Regions from separate parts of the Bacillus sp. KH172YL63 genome, predicted to be linked through region 2. Evidence: riboswitches for the same ligand, from Rfam matches in the RefSeq annotation. Region 2 holds a riboswitch; each other region holds the start of a gene.
The links. A riboswitch is a leader RNA that binds a small molecule or an ion and turns the genes downstream of it on or off. The one in region 2 is predicted to bind cyclic di-GMP.
Positions count from the first base shown of each region.

Region 1: another riboswitch for cyclic di-GMP. It lies ahead of folE (GTP cyclohydrolase I FolE); the one in region 2 lies ahead of KH172YL63_RS03730 (methyl-accepting chemotaxis protein).
Region 3: another riboswitch for cyclic di-GMP. It lies ahead of KH172YL63_RS01115 (EAL domain-containing protein); the one in region 2 lies ahead of KH172YL63_RS03730 (methyl-accepting chemotaxis protein).
Region 4: another riboswitch for cyclic di-GMP. It lies ahead of KH172YL63_RS20500 (anti-repressor SinI family protein); the one in region 2 lies ahead of KH172YL63_RS03730 (methyl-accepting chemotaxis protein).

Region 1 covers NZ_AP022842.1:3,799,347-3,803,828, forward strand. Annotated here, with positions in the region: gene KH172YL63_RS19435 (SDR family oxidoreductase) at 1-478, opposite strand, end outside; gene KH172YL63_RS19440 (6-carboxytetrahydropterin synthase) at 468-1,298, opposite strand; gene folE (GTP cyclohydrolase I FolE) at 1,312-1,881, opposite strand; cyclic di-GMP riboswitch class I at 2,002-2,084, opposite strand; gene KH172YL63_RS19450 (PilZ domain-containing protein) at 2,095-2,463, opposite strand; gene KH172YL63_RS19455 (EAL domain-containing protein) at 2,503-4,482, opposite strand, start outside.
Region 2 covers NZ_AP022842.1:746,076-750,557, reverse strand. Annotated here, with positions in the region: gene KH172YL63_RS03745 (DUF1048 domain-containing protein) at 1-7, opposite strand, end outside; gene KH172YL63_RS03740 (PadR family transcriptional regulator) at 9-347, opposite strand; gene KH172YL63_RS03735 (hypothetical protein) at 483-755, opposite strand; cyclic di-GMP riboswitch class II at 926-1,009, shown strand; gene KH172YL63_RS03730 (methyl-accepting chemotaxis protein) at 1,070-2,755, shown strand; gene KH172YL63_RS03725 (hypothetical protein) at 2,842-3,273, opposite strand; gene KH172YL63_RS03720 (hypothetical protein) at 3,320-3,613, opposite strand; gene KH172YL63_RS03715 (hypothetical protein) at 3,734-3,955, opposite strand; gene KH172YL63_RS03710 (ABC transporter ATP-binding protein) at 4,317-4,482, shown strand, end outside.
Region 3 covers NZ_AP022842.1:199,641-204,122, reverse strand. Annotated here, with positions in the region: gene KH172YL63_RS01120 (ABC transporter permease subunit) at 1-1,870, opposite strand, end outside; gene KH172YL63_RS01115 (EAL domain-containing protein) at 2,349-3,059, opposite strand; cyclic di-GMP riboswitch class II at 3,502-3,582, opposite strand; gene KH172YL63_RS01110 (DNA-3-methyladenine glycosylase) at 3,684-4,268, opposite strand; gene KH172YL63_RS01105 (CAP domain-containing protein) at 4,456-4,482, shown strand, end outside.
Region 4 covers NZ_AP022842.1:4,039,833-4,044,314, forward strand. Annotated here, with positions in the region: gene KH172YL63_RS20475 (DEAD/DEAH box helicase) at 1-1,154, shown strand, start outside; gene KH172YL63_RS20480 (hypothetical protein) at 1,390-1,563, opposite strand; gene KH172YL63_RS20485 (single-stranded DNA-binding protein) at 1,590-1,967, opposite strand; gene KH172YL63_RS20490 (YwpF-like family protein) at 2,239-2,679, shown strand; gene KH172YL63_RS20495 (helix-turn-helix domain-containing protein) at 2,800-3,102, shown strand; gene KH172YL63_RS20500 (anti-repressor SinI family protein) at 3,145-3,279, opposite strand; cyclic di-GMP riboswitch class I at 3,316-3,450, opposite strand; gene KH172YL63_RS21895 (TFIIB-type zinc finger domain-containing protein) at 3,621-3,815, opposite strand; gene KH172YL63_RS20505 (hypothetical protein) at 3,999-4,262, opposite strand; gene fabZ (3-hydroxyacyl-ACP dehydratase FabZ) at 4,447-4,482, opposite strand, start outside.

The DNA of each region.
Region 1 (4,482 bases), 1.2 Mb from region 2:
TTAACCCGAGAAGACCGAATTTAGAAGCCGAGTACCCTCCACATCCAGGCAAAGCAGACGTACCAGCGATTGAAACCAGGTTGAGGATATGTCCTTTTCTTTTCTCGGTCATGATCCTCCCCACATATTTAGATAGCAGAAAAGCTCCCCGTAAATTTGTGGATATCATGTGATCAAAGTCCTCAACGTCTGTATCCAATACACTCCCGAATACTCCAACCCCCGCGTTGTTGATCAAAATATCGATGGTGCCAAACTGCTCCACCGCTTTTTCTGTAAAATCCTTTACAGATTGTTCATTTGATACATCAAGGGGATATTCGAGTACACGTTCATTCAAGTTTTCTTTCATGCTCCTGCTTCCAAGCACGAGGTTAGCTCCTTCTTCCTTAAGGAGTGATGCCGTTTCATAACCGATTCCTTTACTCGCTCCCGTGATCATGACCGTTTTACCGGTTAATCTTCCACTATGCCCCATGTCGCACATCCTCTTCCCCGCAGTACTCGAAATAGTTCTTTTCTGTCTCGTATAATCCGATTTTAAAGAGGTTTGATAGTTTCGAAGACAGGAGTTCCCATATCACCACTGCGACATTTTCCGATGTAGGGTTGATATGTTTAAATTCTTCCGTATCTAAATTTAAATGCTTATGGTCAAATTTTTTCATGATTTCTTGTTCTACGATTTCGTCCATTTCTGAGAGACTGGCGATCATCCCCGTTACCGGGTCCGGCGTGCCATGCACCGTCACTTCAAGGTAATAGTTATGTCCATGTCCAAACGGGTTATTGCATTTCCCGAATATGGCCAGGTTTTCCTCATTGCTCAATTGCTCACTGTGCAGCCGGTGGGCAGTACAGAAATGATACTTTCGGGTTAAGCGGACCATCGATCCTTCCTCCTTTTCAGCATATAAAAAGTTGTTTTCATGCAAGCGGATTTTATGAAGTTGGCAATTGTCTATTTTTCCATCCAATGAGTCCCATATGAATGAGACAATATTTTCAGTGGTCGGGATGTTTTCCGTGAAATGATCATTTTCTTTGTTTAAGAACTTTCCATCCATTTGTTCTGAAACAAATGATTTCACGACTTTGTCTATGTCTGTAATATTAACGACGATTCCCGACTCACGGTTCAGCTTACCTTTCACCATGACTTCAAGCGTATAATCATGACCGTGGCCGCTCGGATTGCTGCAAGGCCCGAATACTCGCTGATTTTCTTCTTCGCTCCACTCTTCGATCCTGTACATGTGAAGAGCGGAAAAGTATAACTTCCTGGATAGATAAAGCATGCAATCCCTCCTCTTAGTCTCTCGCCAATGCCCGTTCAAATTCCGTTACAAGGGCATCATTTTCTTTAAAAGAACCCTTCTTGATTGTCGTGACCGTCCCACTCCCGGGCTTCTTTACCCCACGGGCACACATGCATAAATGCTGACCTTCCACACTGACAATGACTCCTTGCGGCTCGAGGACGTTCATGATCGCTTCAGCCATCTGACGGGTCATCCGCTCTTGGACTTGCGGACGTTTGGACACCAGTTCTACGAGTCTCGCAAACTTACTTAAACCGACAACTCTTCCATCCGGAATATAGCCGATATGGGCTTTTCCAAAGAACGGAATCAGGTGATGCTCACAAAAGGTGTAGTATGTAATATCCTTGACCACAACCATCCCTTCATACGCTTCCTCAAATGTAGTGGTCAGCGCCACTTCCGGATCGACCCCCACTCCTTCAAATACTTCCCTATACATTTTTGCTACACGCCTGGGTGTTTCAATAAGACCTTCCCGCTCTGTATCTTCACCTACTAATTCCAATATTGCTTTGATATGATCTTCCAATGCGCCAGTTCGTGTTTCAACCGTCATCCTTCATTCCTCCTTATTAATCATGTTTTCAAGTAAGCAAAAAGACCCACCAAAAAGATTGGTGGGTCTGCTTGAATAAAGGCAGCTTTATCGCTCCCCTCTTCATACATTCCAATCCTTTTCGGTAACCCGGCGATCGTAGCTCATGCCTTAGACCCGTAGCTTTGCGTCCTTATTTTTCAATAAGTTTGCCATTATCGAAGGTGTCCTTCATCATTTGTTCCGTTCGTTTGCTTTTACAACCTGTTTCACTTCTTCTGTAATCAATGTCTTTAATTGATCATTTTTCACAAATTCGACTCCATAAAATCGTGTGATTCCGTTTGATCTGCTCCACACGAGCACCCCGTTTACCACCAGGAGGGCTTCATGTATCCTCATTTCCAACTGCACGAGTACCTTCTTTTCTACAGGGATTGAAAAATCGGCGCTGAACCTGCAGCCATTTGGACTGATGTCGATCAATTCACCTTTTCCCTTGCTCGTCCTGGCCCTGAGTTGGCCCACACTTATGATCGAGAACCTACAGGGAACCGGCTGTGGAAATGTATAGCGATAAGCTTCCTCTCGTTTATATAACATGGACATGTACCCCTTATAGTTTGTATATACATCCAGGATTCATCCATTCTCACTTAACGTGAAGGGTCTCTTAGGCAATATAACTTCAACCGTTGTACCCTGGTTCTCTTCACTTTCGATTTTGATTGATCCGTTATGCTGCTGGATGACACGGAAGCAAAGCATCAATCCGAGGCCCGTCCCTTTTTCCGTGTTGCTGTAAAATGGTTCTCCGAGCTTTTTTATCCGCTCTTTGCTTATTCCGATTCCATTATCTTCGACCCTGAATATCACATACCCCTTGGTTTCTTTCGCAAAGACGTCGATCACTCCCCCATCAGGCGTAGCTTCGATACTGTTTCTTAATAAATGAATCAATACTTGTTTCATGAGGTTGATATCACAGTGGATGGGACCTATTTCTTTATCAATCGTTGAAGATAACCGGACATTTTTTAAGCGGGCTACCGCTGACATAAAGTTAAGCACCTCTTCGATCAACTTGCCGGGAGCTGTTTGTTGCAATTGGACGGGCTTTTGTTTCGCCAATGTCAGGAATTCAGAAACAATCTCTTCCATCCGTTCAAACTCCTCGTATATGAATGTAAAGTATTCATCATTCAGCTCTCCTTGTTCAAAAAGCTGGATGAATCCTTTTATCGTCGTTAACGGTGTTCTTATTTCATGTGCAACCCCTGCAGCGAATTCCCCGACCAGTGCCAATTTCTCAGTGTTCCACAGGAGCTTTTCCGCTCTTTTCTTTTCTGTCATATCACGGCCGACCGCGATGATTTGTTCCACTTCCCCGTCTTTTCCCAGGATGGGTGTCGCAGAAGTCTCTAAAAACATCCATTCACCGTTCACATGTTTATAGCGGAATTCAATCTCGAGGGGTTTTTTATTGTTAATCATATATTTCAAAGTTTGGATCACGACTGCTTCATCTTCTGGATGGATGTATTGCAGGACGTTCAGATTTTCTGAGTATCTGCCTTCTTTATATCCGAGTACCGCTTCATGGGACGGGGATGCGTACAGCAAGTTCCCCTCGGCATCAATGATGCTGATTAAGTCCGACATATTCTCAGCAATCAGCCTATACTTCTGTTCACTGTCACCAAGGGCCTTCTCCACTCTCTTCTGTTCTGTCATATCGATACACGAGCATATGACTTCTTCTATCATCCCGCCTTTTTTAACCGCGCCTAGCCTTGCCATATAAGGGACCCCGTTGATGCTTCCTTCATAAGAAACATTGTCTTCCCCTTCCCACGCTCTTTCATAGTAGGTGTGCTTTCTCGCAGCTTCCTCTTTGGTGAGGATGTCGAATAAGTCTTTTCCAATGATTTGTGAAGGGTTCATCCCGAATTTGTAAAGCAGTTCCCCTTCACAGAAAGTATGGACGAAGCGTCCACCTACTTTCTTATACTTCAAGGTCAATCCTTGCTGCAGACGAATCGTCTCCTGTAAATCCCTTCTTGCTGCATGAACAAGTTCTTCAGCCCACATCCGCTCATTCAATTCTTGTGAAATTCCGTCTTTCCCTACAGTTTTCTGTATTTCAGCAATTTCAACCTGGAGCTGTTCAGGGGGAAGGGGCCTGCAGAATAAGAAACCCTGCCCTTCATCACACAAATGCTGTTGCAGGAATACAAGCTGCTCCTGCGTCTCAATCCCCTCTGCCACTACAGTTAAGTTGAGATGATGGGCCATGGAAATGATCATTTTCACAATCGTTTCATCGTTAGGGTGATGATAAAGCTCTTTCACGAAAGATTGATCGATTTTCAACGTATCTACAGGGAATCGTTTGAGGTAATTCAGAGAGCTGAAGCCAGTCCCAAAGTCATCGATGCTGATTCTTACCCCGATTTTTTTCAATTCTTGGAGGGTCTCAATCGCACGGTCTAAGTCTGCGGTCATACTTTCAGTCACTTCCAACTCCAGGCACTTCGCAGGCAACCCTGTGTCTTTCAGTACATCTTTCACCATTTTCACCAGGTTTGTCTGCGAGAACTGGCGAGGTGACAAGTTGACTGA
Region 2 (4,482 bases):
ACTTCATCTTAATCTCTCCTTTTCATTTCCATCGTTTTGATTTCATTCATTTTGCTTGTGAGGAAATCCCACTTTCTCCAAAAGGACTGGAGCTTCTCCCTGCCAGCTTCGTTCAGTGTGTAAAACTTCCTCGGCGGTCCGACTGTCGATCGCTTCTTTTCGATTTCAACCAGATTGTTTTTCTCTAGGCGCATTGTGATGGTGTAAACTGTGCCTTCCACCACATCGGTAAAACCCAGCTCTCTCAGCTGCTGGGTGATTTCATAGCCATACGTTTCTCCCCGGCTGATGATTTCAAGCACACACCCCTCGAGAACCCCTTTGAGTAATTCTGTATTATTCTCCAATTGTTCACCCCCGTGAGCTCATTGATATCATCGTACTTAGTATCACTCACTACCAGTATATAGTATAACAAAGTACTTAGTCAAGAAGGGATCTTTTTGATAAAAAAATCCTGTTCCATAAAGCAACAGGATTCTTCAAGTGCGTTTTCTTTTTTTAAATAAATTAAGTTCTCCATGTTCACGTTCAATGAACGGCAAAAGCAGACGGATGACATAATGGCAGGGCTCCCCGCCTCTCCTTTTAATGATGGACATATCCTGCAGGATGTGATTGAGCTGAAGACCGGTTACTTTGTCTGTCACCATTTTGGCCAACTCTTCGGCCGGTAATTCCAAGTATAGTCTCGAACGTATTTCCCCCTGACATTCTTCAAGTATATTAGACAGTTCCAATTGCTGATCATTCATCCAGAAATCATTTCCCCTTAAGAAATATTTAAAAAATCTCCTAACAGTATGCTATTTTCTCCATTATAAGTGGTCTTATGAACAAGAAATGGCCTGTTCATACTTTAGTCATAAATATTTTATAAAAAGCATCAAACTTTGTCTAATTTTGTCGATAAATTTATTGAAATAGAATAATTGGATGCGATGAACGATTATCTGTAAATGGGCGCTTGGATAATCCGGAGCAAGTAGCGCAACCGGCTGATTGAACTGTATTGTTTAATTGGCCTTTTTTCGTTCCACCAATCCCACAGGAGAAAGGAAGATGACAGTTGAAGATCAGGACAAAATTATTAAGCATTATCTCTATTTTAGTCAGTGCGCTACTTTTAATTGGAGTGGCATCGATTTTTATCATTACAACGACGATTAATAAAAACGAAGTGTTAAAAGATAAAATGGCTTTTGAAAATGATATTAAGGATATTCAATTTAAGCTTGCCGGCATATCCAATGACGAGCGGGGATTTCTTATCACAGGAGATCCGAAATTCATTGAGTCAATCAATGAGAAAGCAGAGAACATTTTCTCCGACCTTGATGAAATCAAATCCATCATCCATACACAAAGCTACAGTAAAAATGTAGAAGATATTAAAGAGAATGTGACCAAGTATATGGCTTTGAACCAGGAGGTTATATCACTGGCCGCCTCGAGCCCAGACCAGGCCCAGTCCCTTCACTTCGGGGAAGAAAGGTCAGTAAGAAAGGATGTTTTAGATCCTTCCGTCAATGAACTGGTAGACCTTTTAGATAATGACGTGAACCGTTTAAAGGATGAAATCCATCAGTACGGTGTAGTGAGTGAATGGATTATTGGTGCTGTCACCATCCTATCCGTCACTCTTGGAATCTGGTTAAGCATCCTCCTGTTACGTTCAATTCTTCTTCCGCTTAAAAGCTTAAACAAACAGCTTGAAGAAATTGCTCAAGGAGAAGGGGATTTAACAAAAGAAATCGTGGTAAAAAGTAAAAATGAATTCGGACAGCTCGCTCTTTCGTTCAACGCTTTCCTCCACTCCCTTGCGAAGATCATTAAGCAAATCAGCAGTTCTTCGGAGCAGGTTGCAGCATCATCAGAGCAATTATCGGCTACCGCAGAGCAATCTAAATCTACAACAGAACAGATGTCACTTGCGATGGGAGAAATCGCAGTGACGAACTCAAATCAGCAAAGCATGACAGAGAAGAGTTCTGAATCCATCACTGAAATTTTAGAAAGCCTTTCAAGTGTCGCAGTGAATACAAGCAGCATCGCAGAAAAGTCATCTTTCTTGGGTGAAAAGGCTGAAATCGGTTCAGCATCCATGAATAATATGTCTGATCAGATGAGCATCATCCATCGTTCTGTCCAGGAAGCAGGCACAGGATTACAGGCACTCGTAACAAGTACAACAGAGATCAGTAATATTTCCACTCTCATCACCGACATATCAGAACAAACCAATCTATTGGCGCTGAACGCAGCCATTGAAGCGGCGCGTGCCGGTGAGCACGGAAAAGGCTTTGCCGTTGTGGCAGAAGAAGTCCGCAAACTTGCAGATGAAACCAATAAGTCAGCTGGTCATATAAAAGTGTTGGTCTCGTCAATCCAAGAAGAATCAAAAGGCACAGAAACCAATATCAACACTGTACAGGAAAATGTAGTATCCGGAATAAATCTTGCGGATGTAACATCCACTCAATTCAGTGAAATCTTGAACATTGTGGAACAAGTCACAACCCAAATCCAGGAAGTGGCTGCCGCCTCTCAGCAATTGACGGCAAGTGCCGAAGTCATTCAGCATACGATTGTCAATCTAGCGACCGGTGCAAAGGAAACATCAGCAAGCACCGAAGAAATGGCCGGAGCCTCCCAGGAACAATTGGGTGCCATGGAGGAAATATCAAACGCAGCTTCCTCTCTTTCTCACTTAGCTGAAGAATTACAGGTCATTGTAAATCGATTCAAATATTAACACTAAAAAACATGACGGGGTTTGATGATCCTGTCATGTTTTTTCTTATTAATATTCATCAGAATCTCCCCCCTCATTTTTAGGTTCTATTTAAACCAAATCTTCCAATCCCCAACCCCATCAATATCAATCATTTTCAAATCTTCCGTGTCAGATGCAGCACTGGTGATATACCCTGCTTCATACCCGTCTTCTTCATTAACAATGACGGTTTGCCTATCACCATTCCCTTCAATCGGTCCATTCATTTGGACAATGCCTTGTGCAGTCCATCGCCCATCTTCCCGGTGAACATCAGCAATCCAGATGTCCTTTTCATTCATTGCCCCTCTGAAAACAAACAGCACGAGATCATCATTCACTTTATATGTTCCGTACACAGTCATGTTTCTTTCTTCATTTCCAATCTTCTTTAACGCTTCCTCCGGGGAAGGTGAACCTTCAGGGTCATCGCTTCCATTACATGCCGACAGTAAAAATACTAAAGATAACATAAGAACAATCATGTTTAACTTCACTTTCTCACCTCCTTTTCCCGCGATTCAGGATGTATAAAACGGAATGCTAATGAAAGGGCTCCAGCCAAACCGGATAATCAAACTGCCCATCAGAGATTGGAAAGAACCGGCCGAATACCCCAATATGAGTGATGCCGTACTCTCCATATGCAATCGGGGTGTAGGCGGAAAACATATAAAAGTTCACATGCTCAACTTGAAACTCTGTCGGCTTGTCTTCCCCTGCTGATTGTTTCATGTATTGATGATATTCTGTTGGGGATGGATTGGTCAGGAACGCCATTCCCCCTACGAAAAGTGGTATGAAGATAAGCAGCACTATTTTTATTCTTCTCTTCAAACGGAAATCTCCCTTCCCGGCTTACTTGTAAAAGACGCCAAGCACCATTTCCCCCAGATAATAACCAACTGATAGCGCGATGAAACCGGCACAAATGTTCTTTCAGCACATGCTTCAATTCTACCCCCTCTCTTCTAAATAGGTTTTGTATGCTTGTTGTACCTTATCTTCTTTAGGCAGCTGGTGCGATATTCTTTTATGTATGTCATTGAGCAAGTACAGCCCTCTAAACAGGCAGCCTGCGATGATTCCAAAAGCGATGATCCCTCCAATTAAGGGGCCCATCATACATAATATGAAGCCTAAACCAATACTAAGCACAATTGAAAGTAATAAATACATCTCATTCCTCCTTACATGCTATCCCCTCGAAAGCAAGAACAACATGATTGCGATAGTCAAATAGAAAATTACCTTATCCCCCTTGGGTCTTTCTGTCTCAATTAATAGATACAAAGAAAATGCTATTAACAGTGCCTCTAAGAGATTTAATATCATGCTCCATTACCTTCCTCTATTAAAAATAAACCCTCATCCTACCAATTATTTCAAACCTGCGAATATTTAACAATCCCAAGTTGGCAATCCCAGCTCCCCCTCCAATGAAATATCAGATAAATCCCAAAAGCCGGTTGACATTTTCTTCGCCTCGAGAGTATAGTGTGTATATACGATATACACAATTTAAAGGAGGGGTTTTCATATGTTGGCTTTGGATGTGAAAAATCTGAATAAGAAATATGAGCGATTCCAGTTAAAGGATGTTTCCTTTCAATTAGAAAAAGGATATATCATGGGGTTTATCGGCGCGAATGGTGCCGGGAAGACAACAACCATTAAATCGATCCTGAACATGGTCCATATAGACA
Region 3 (4,482 bases), 550 kb from region 2:
GGACGCCGACTTTTGTTTGTTGGATTTCCTTGACTCCCTGGACGATCAGCTGCATGGCTATGATGGCGACCATAAAGGCGATCAATGGTGCAATGACGATCCAGTACTTACCGGTCATGAGCGAGTCTTTTGTGGAGCTGATCAGTCCCGACCATTCGAACGTTCCCGATTTCGGCGGGTCGGGCAATAAGCCTCCCTTGATGATTGTACCGCCGAGGAACAGATGGAATAATCCCAGGTGAACGAGGATAAGGAGCGTCTGGATGAACTGCTGTCCCCAGATAATGAACAATCTTGGCGCGAGATGCGGGAACAGGTGGGTCCAGAGCAGATGCTTGTTGTTTCCTCCAAGAAGCTTTGCCGACAGGACGAAATCCTGCCTTCCCAATATTTTCAGTTCGTTTCCGATCAGGACCGTTGTCAGTGGCAGGACAAGGATCGTCAGGACGACAGCTTCATAGACGAGCCTTTCGAACATGGAGTGATCCCAGCCAAGAACCGGGAATCCCCAGAGGACAGGCCTTAACAGAAGGTAGGCAATCAGGCTTAACGGCAGGAAGTGAATCGAGTCCACGATGCGGTCTAACCAGTTCTTCCTCGCCTCTTTCAAGTGGAAATGATACACAATTCCAAGGTAAAATCCGCCGACGACCCTCATGGACGCCACAATCAAAGCGAACAAGAGCGTGTACTTCGCCCCAACAATCAGTTGATCCAAGATGCTGTATCCGAAGAAGTCCGATCCAAGGATCATTTCCCCGAACGGTTTATGGGGCGGGGCACTGATGATCCTTCCTTCATCGTTCTGCATGAAGTTGATGTGTTTTACCGGCTCTTCTTTCAGGATGGAATAAAGGAAGCTCGTCACGATCATGCCGAAGATCACGCTGAAGCCGACGGCAAACTTGCCGTTATGCATATGCTGCCACCAAAGCCTTCTGACGACAGACAGGAAGCCCCAGATTTTCCACTCATTCCATTTCGTTTTATCTCGCTTGTACTTGGAATGGTCCTCGCCGCTTCCGTGATCGATCCATAAGTAAACCCCTTGGTAAATGAAGAAAAAGGGCGTGTAGATCATGATTAAGGAAATGGCGATCACCATCGGACGGAAGTCATGGACAACGTAATAGGTGATGCCTTTCATATTGAAAATCGTTTCAATGATAAATAGGCTTGATAACGTTCCCCAGATGATGAGCTTCCCGTGATAGAAAAGGCTCGGTGAAATATTCTTCATTACATGGGCAAAGAGGATCCTGCTTTTGGACATCCCCTTACTTTGGGCGAATTCAATATGGGGCTTAAGCAGTTCTTCCTCCATTATGAAAAGGAGGATCCTGAAGAAAGAGATCATCGGGATGATCGACAGGGTGATCATCGGTGCAAGGAATACCTTTTCCTCCCTGAACTCTGTGAAATTCATAAGCTCCACGCCGAAATGCTTAAATACATACACAATCATCAGCTGAAGCATGAAGGCAAACATTAAATCCGGGACTGTCTCGAGGAGATTTAACACTTTCTTTAATAACGAGGTCAACGGTCGTGGCAGGAACACGGTGATGATCGCCAGAATGAAGGCAAGGACCAGGCCGATCCCCAGGGCACCGAGGATGACCTGCAGAGAGTATACATAAGGTCCCCACAGCATGTCCAAGAAATCGACGGTGACGCCTTTATAGGAATAGCTCCAATTTTCACCGTCCAAAAAGACGAAAATGAATTTGATGAACCCCTCCAAATACCCTATGAGATTATACATCCCCTTCTCTTTGAACACTTCCGGCGCGATACTGACCGCTAAAATGCCGATCAGGCCAAGGACGTAGTAAAAAACGAACTTGATTGGAAACATGACCATCCTCATGTATCCCTTCCCCCTTTTTTTATCTTTTCCCACAGTTTAATGGAAATGTTAAAATTTTTCAATTTTATTTCAAATCTGACAATTACATAACAAAAAGCTGTTTTCGTAAACATTGTGGCTTTTAGACAAGCAAGATGCGGTTGCTTTCCGCGGGGATGGCGGTGAGCCTCCTCCGCATTTCATACTGTTCATCAGTTCCCGCAGGAGTCGAGCATCTGCAGCGAGAATCAACCATCCAAGATAAAAACCAAAAGTTCACTGGATTAACTACTTGTTCATCTTCTGAATAGTAGTGATTAATGTAATTCAAGTACATTTACGTTGATCCATTGCTATGGCAATTTTTTATTCCTCAGTCTCAAATTACCGTAGATGCTCACATTAACTTCTATACCTCTATCAATAACAACAATAAATGCGAATAGAGCTTAATAAAAAGAAGGGCCACTCCCACATATTAAGGAGCACCCTTCTTTTTTTACGCCAATAATTGGCTCGGCCTACCAAGGTAGTAGCCTTGTCCGATCGAAATGCCGAGTTCCTTCGCCACCTGCATATCCTCCACTGTTTCGATTCCTTCGAGCACGATGACGGTATCCTTGCTGTAAAACTGACTGAAGAAAGAAAGGAACCGCTGTTTCTTCGTGTCCTCTGCCAGATTCATTGCAAAATATCGGTCCAGCTTGATAATCTCAGGCTCATACTCAATCGCCTTTTTGATGGAGGAAGTGCCCTGTCCGAAATCATCGATGGCATACCATACACCGAACTGCTTCAGTTCTGCAAGAGAACTCTTTAACAGTGGATTCTGCCACAGTTCCTCTGCGCTCGATTCGTTGATCTCGAGTACAAGGCGGCCGATGATGTCCGGATACTTCTTCATGAGATCGTGGAAATAAGTGTGAAAGCTTGGATGCAGAATCGTGGTGATGTAAATATTCAGGAACAGCTTACAATCCTTCAGCCCTTCCGCCGAAAAGCTTCCAAGGGCCTTGGTGATGGAAAGGGTATCAAGCTTATACAGGATATTCGCTTTCATGGCCGATTGAAACACGCGTTCAGGATTTTCATTATACTTGTTACGAAGCAGGCCTTCATAAGCATAGAGGGTGCGATGGTCACCCAACTCATATAAAGGCTGGAAATCATGATAGATCAAGTCATTTTGAAAAATTGTAAAGATGTTCATAGGACCCCTATACTCTCTTTTTATTTTTTGGCTATTTTCGTAAACATTGTGGCTTTTAGACGAGTCAGATGCGGTTGATTTCCACTCCAGATGCTCGCTTTCCGCGGGGATGACGGTGAGCCTCCTCGGACTTTGTCCTGCGGGGTCTCACCTGTCCATCAGTTCCCGCAGGAGTCGAGCATCCTCCGTTCCAATCAACCATCGGAGATAAAAACCAAAAATTCACTGATTTAACTTCTTATTCACCTTTTGAATAGTCTTGATCAACGTATTTCAACTACATTAGCCTTGATTCATTACTATGGAGATTTTTTCATTCCACAGTCTCAAATTAACGAAGATGCTCACATGAACGTCTAATAATAGCAACAATCTATGCGAAAACAGCCTTTTTTTGACTCTTCTCATGAAAAAAACCACACAAAAACGCAATGATCCTGCGTTCGTATGTGGTCGGTTGCGCTACTAGCTCCCCTAAATGTAAGCGCCCATCTGTCATTTAGGTTCAAAGCCCCCATTCGAATTGTCATTTTCTGAAGTTTGTTATAAGAAAAATATACCACATAACTAGTACTTATGGGGTGTATTTTATCCTATTTGTTAGAAAATTCTTAAATAAACACCTTATTTAGAAACATAGGGGTTGTCTTTTATCCAAAATCGCCATGGATAATCTCTTGCTTCCCCCGAATTATCGATACCAATCCGTTTTCCTTCCATCACTTCCACAGGCTGATCGCCCTCAATGATCATCAGGGGCGGTTCGAGGAAGCTTCCCCCGTAATCGTTCATGGTAATGCCCAACGCTTTCGTCAGCTTCCCGGGTCCGCTTGTCCAGTTCTTCATGGCATGTCCCGGCCTTCTCAAAGCCATAAGCTCCAGTCCATCAAGGGGCTCGACCGCCCTGATCAGCACCGCTTCCGGCTTCTCCTTCTCTCCGCTCACCACGTTCACCAAACAGTGGGTATGCATGACATATGTATAAATCCGTCCGGCTTCATGAAACATCATTTCAGTCCGCTTCGTCCGTCGATTCCCATAGCTGTGGGCCGCTCTGTCCTCTGGCCCAAGATACGCTTCCGTTTCCACGATATAACCGGAGGCAACACCCTCCTCTGTCTCTTTCACCAACACGCATCCGAGCAGTGCCTTCGCAAGATCCAATGTCGGCTGTTCGTAAAAAGATGGGGGCATCGGTGTATATTCCATGGATGTTCACTTCCTTTCATGGGTTGGTCATTATTTTCTGCCTTACAAGTACGTTTATACCCTTTCCGACTTGAATTCAACCGGTCCAAACCCTATTTTTAACAGGATAACAGACGTGGCCAACGCACATATTAAAGACTGTTAAAAGCCTTTTTATGAGGCAATCAACACTATTGGAGGAACTCACATGAACAAACGATTATTTACCTTGAGC
Region 4 (4,482 bases), 960 kb from region 2:
GGGCGAAGGGTGCGGATTTTGCCGGCGTGATCAAAGGCGTCGATGTGATCCTCACTTCTTACGGATTGTCCCATATCGATTATGACGAACTGTCAGAAGTCGAGTGGACCTCGATCTCACTAGATGAGGCGCAAAACATCAAGAATGCCAACACGAAGCAGTCACGGGCGATCCGCAAGCTGACTGGAAAGCATCATATTGCCTTGACCGGAACCCCGATGGAAAACAGGCTGTCAGAGCTGTGGTCGATCTTTGACTTCCTGAATCACGGCTATCTTGGCGGATTTACCCAATATCAGAAAAACTATATTGCACCGATCGAGAAGGATGAATCGGAGGAAAAAGTGAAAGAGCTGCAGGCGAAAATCAAACCGTTCCTGCTGCGCCGGACAAAGAAAGATCCGGAAGTCGAACTGAACCTCCCTGAAAAACTCGAGCAGAAGGAATATTGCCATCTGACTGCCGAGCAGGCTGCCCTGTATGAACAGCTCGTGAAAGACACGCTCGCACAAATCGAGACGGTGAGCGGGTTCGAACGGAAAGGCCTCATCCTGCAGATGCTGAATCAGCTCAAGCAGCTCTGCAACCACCCGGCTCTTTACTTAAAAGAACCGGATCCAAAGTCGATTCTGTCCCGCTCTGAAAAAATGCAGAAGCTCAAGGACATCGTCGAGACCGCCTTGGAATCCGGGGAAGCGTGCCTCATTTTCACCCAGTATATCTCGATGGGAGAAATGATCCAGGACGTGATGAAAAAAGAATTCGATATCAAGGTACCATTCCTGAACGGAAGCATGGCAAAAGGTAAACGGGATGAACTCGTGGATAAATTCCAAAAAGGCGAGTTCCCTGTATTCCTCCTGTCACTGAAAGCAGGCGGCACCGGATTGAACCTGACCGCTGCCAACCACGTCGTCCACTACGACCGCTGGTGGAACCCGGCCGTTGAAAATCAGGCAACAGACCGTGCCTACCGGATCGGACAAAAACGCTTTGTCCATGTCCACAAGCTCGTTTCCTCAGGAACACTGGAAGAAAAAATCGATGCCATGCTGACGAAAAAGCAGGCACTGAACGACGAAATCATCCGCAGCGATCAGTGGGTGACCGAATTGTCGGATCAGGATCTGGAGTCGTTATTGGTGTTGGAATAGATGATAAAGCCTCTTTCCTTAGCGGGAAGGGGCTTTTTCTCGTCATAAAAAAACACCAGCCTCCCTCAGGAAACCGGCTCAATCATGAAGACATGCAGGGGAACGACTCACTTTGCTTACATCACACATTTATTTCTAATGAGGAAATACAGAGGAAACATACGGTGAACCATTGGAATTTGAGACAGAACTTATAGGTTGGATGATGCGTCTGGAAATTCTAGGTGGGGCTTTTTCAGGATGAGGTTTTCAGCACCGGATTCCGGTACTCGTAGCCTTGTTCAAGGGCAGTCACGCGCTGGGATAAGTAGAAATTTTCGACGTTCAATCTAGCGACTTTTTTGATGAGATCTTCTGTCAATCTCTCCATCCGGTCAATTCGTTCTTCAAGGTCTTGCAGTTTCGCCACGGGTCTCTCTCCTTTATGAAACAATATTAGAACGGTAATTCGATCGGCTCTTTCTTCGTCGTTTCCGGTGCTGAGGTTGATGCAGGCTTGTTGTCGAGGAACCGGACATTTTCAGCGATGACTTCGGTTATATACGTTCGCTTTCCTTGGTCATTGTCATAATAACGGGTTTGGATGCGCCCGGTTACACCGACGATGGAACCTTTCCGGCAGTACCTTTCCGTATTTTCAGCGGCACGGTCCCAAATCGTACAGAGGACAAAGTCCGTATCCACCTGGCCTTTTTGATTCTTGTAAGGCCTGTTAACGGCGACCGTTACACTGAGTACAGATTTTCCTTCCGTCGTTTTTCTTGCTTCCGGGTCTTTGGTCAGCCTCCCCACCAGGGTCACTTGATTGATCAATGTGTTGTGTTCCCTCCTTTCTCTAAAGTTGCTCTCATCATACCTCTCACCCCCATTTATTGTAAAATCATGAATTTCCGAAATTCGAGGCAAAAATGCGTTGAATTTGCCAAATTCGCCTAGGTGAATTTCACCACTTTTCATCAAAAATTGGCCTCAAAACACAAAATTGCATGTTTCGACGATTTTTTTTCATCGCTCAATGTGTTAGGGAAACATTTATGGCTGTGATATAATTTGATAAAAACCTTTAAATGGGAGTTGTTCGTTCATGAAAACCTTTAAAGTGATTTCACTGCAGGTCGTGGAAAATGATGAACTTCATGACTTTGACATTGTGGACGGTCTGATCATCAACAAGGAAGATCGACAGGGTACGTGGCTTGTCGAAACATATTTATCAAATGAACACATCCGGTTCTTTCAAAAGGCAGAGCAAAGTAAAGAGGACTTGGAAATCCAAGTCGTCATCTCCCATAAAGCCAATGATCCTGCCGCTTTCATGACGTCGATCCGTTGCATCAAGGAAATGGATGACCATATCAGCATCATGTTTGAAGGAAAATTGAAGAAACAGCGGAACGAATATGCCGAAATCCTTCTCGACGACCTTGTACAAAAGGGGTATGCAGGGGACGAATTGATTCGCGAGTTCCGGGAGAAAATGATCTCCAAACCAAGGATTCCCGCATCGGCAAAACCTAGGTTATAGTATGTAAAATTCTTCTAGAGCAGATGAATGGGGTTTGATATAATGAGGATAATCAGGTTATTTTCTTCATTTATCAGGGAAATAACCTCTATAAAGAACCTTTGAGGCAGGTGTGCTCATTTGATTGGAGAGAGAGTAAAGAAGTATCGTAACCAAAAGAAAATGTCTATGAATGAGCTTTCTGAAAAAGCAGGCATTGCCAAATCATATATCAGCTCTATTGAACGGAATCTCCAAAAAAACCCGTCGATTCAGTTTTTAGAGAAAGTATCCGCGGCTCTCGGGATTGGCGTAGACGCCCTATTATATGATGAACCGGAAAATCAAAACATAGATGGAGACTGGTTAAAAATTGCTGAGGAAGCCATGGACTCTGGTATCACAAAGCAGCAGTTCCGTGAATTCATCGAAGCCAATAAGTGAAATAAAGAAAGACTTGCGAATCGTCGCAAGTCTTTCTTTATCTTATAACACTTTATGCTCGATGCCGGAATCACAGGGATGATTTTGCAAATATTCCCTGATTTGCTCTTTACTGATGCCCGCCTCTATCGCTTCTTTAATCAACTCCACCCATTCAAGATCCACATCTCTATTCACCAATGTGATTACCTCCTAAAATACAATCAATGTATTCCAGGCAACCCAGCCGTCATAGTATTAATATTCCTGGTCATGGGTGAATGTGGCGAGACTCTGGTTAATTACTATTAATACGGTAGACCTGTGATTTTGCGTCCCCACCTTTCAATGGGTTTGCCTTTAGCTGATACTTGATCATTACCCTATTTCTTACCACCATAATACCATTCTCACTGATAGATTTTAAGAAATATCCTTCATCAATTTGATGTGTTTTATTACATTAATTGACAAAAATCTGAAATCATCCACTTTTATGAATAGAAATTCACGAAAACAATTGAAGAACTTGTCGAAGATTATAGATATCTTTTCTGCTGCTTTTGGTAGGCTTCCAGCTTTTTTCTGAGAGGATACAGATTTTGAGGTTTTAAGGTCGAGCGATACAATGGAGAAGCCGTTAGTTGATTTCCGCAGGAAGGGCATACCCATTCCCCTGATTCAGAGCTGCTGAAGGAAGATCTGGAACAACGGGTACATATTTTTTTATACATTTCCTCACCTCATTTTTGATATATGGAATGATCAATTTATCTGAGATGGTTTTCTTGTATGTAACGGGATTGTTCATTATTGCGAACTCTTACTTTAACTTTACCCTATGTAATATAAATTTGGAATAGTTTTCTGAAAATTCATTAAAAAAAGAGGCGACCTTAAGTCACCCCCTTCATTTACTATTCGTCTTTATGATCCTCATCCTGCACATCAATATCATCTTCTATGATATCTTCTTCAGGCGTATTATTATCCTTCGTGGCATCTTTATCGCCTTCCACGTTTTTGTCCTCAGACTCTGGATAATTCTCTTCGTTCATGTCCCCATCCTCTTCCATTGGTGCTTCATCTTCCGGAGGAGGCTCCTGGTCGGCATTACATCCTACTAAAAGCATTGCGGCAAACACTGATCCGCCGAGAATCGATAATAATTTTTTGCTCATGATGGTGACTCCTTTCTCAAGTGGAATAAGACCGTTGCGTTGGTCTTTTGTTAGCTTTCCCATAAAATGATTTTAGTTGCACGGTGAGGAAGAATTTTCACAGGGAAAGAATTGGTTTCACTTGAGGGGAGGTATAAAAAAAAGGATTGGCATGTATTGAAACACGCCAATCCCGTTATACGGTCTACTGTTTATCTCCAAGGGCAAACATCATTTCAAG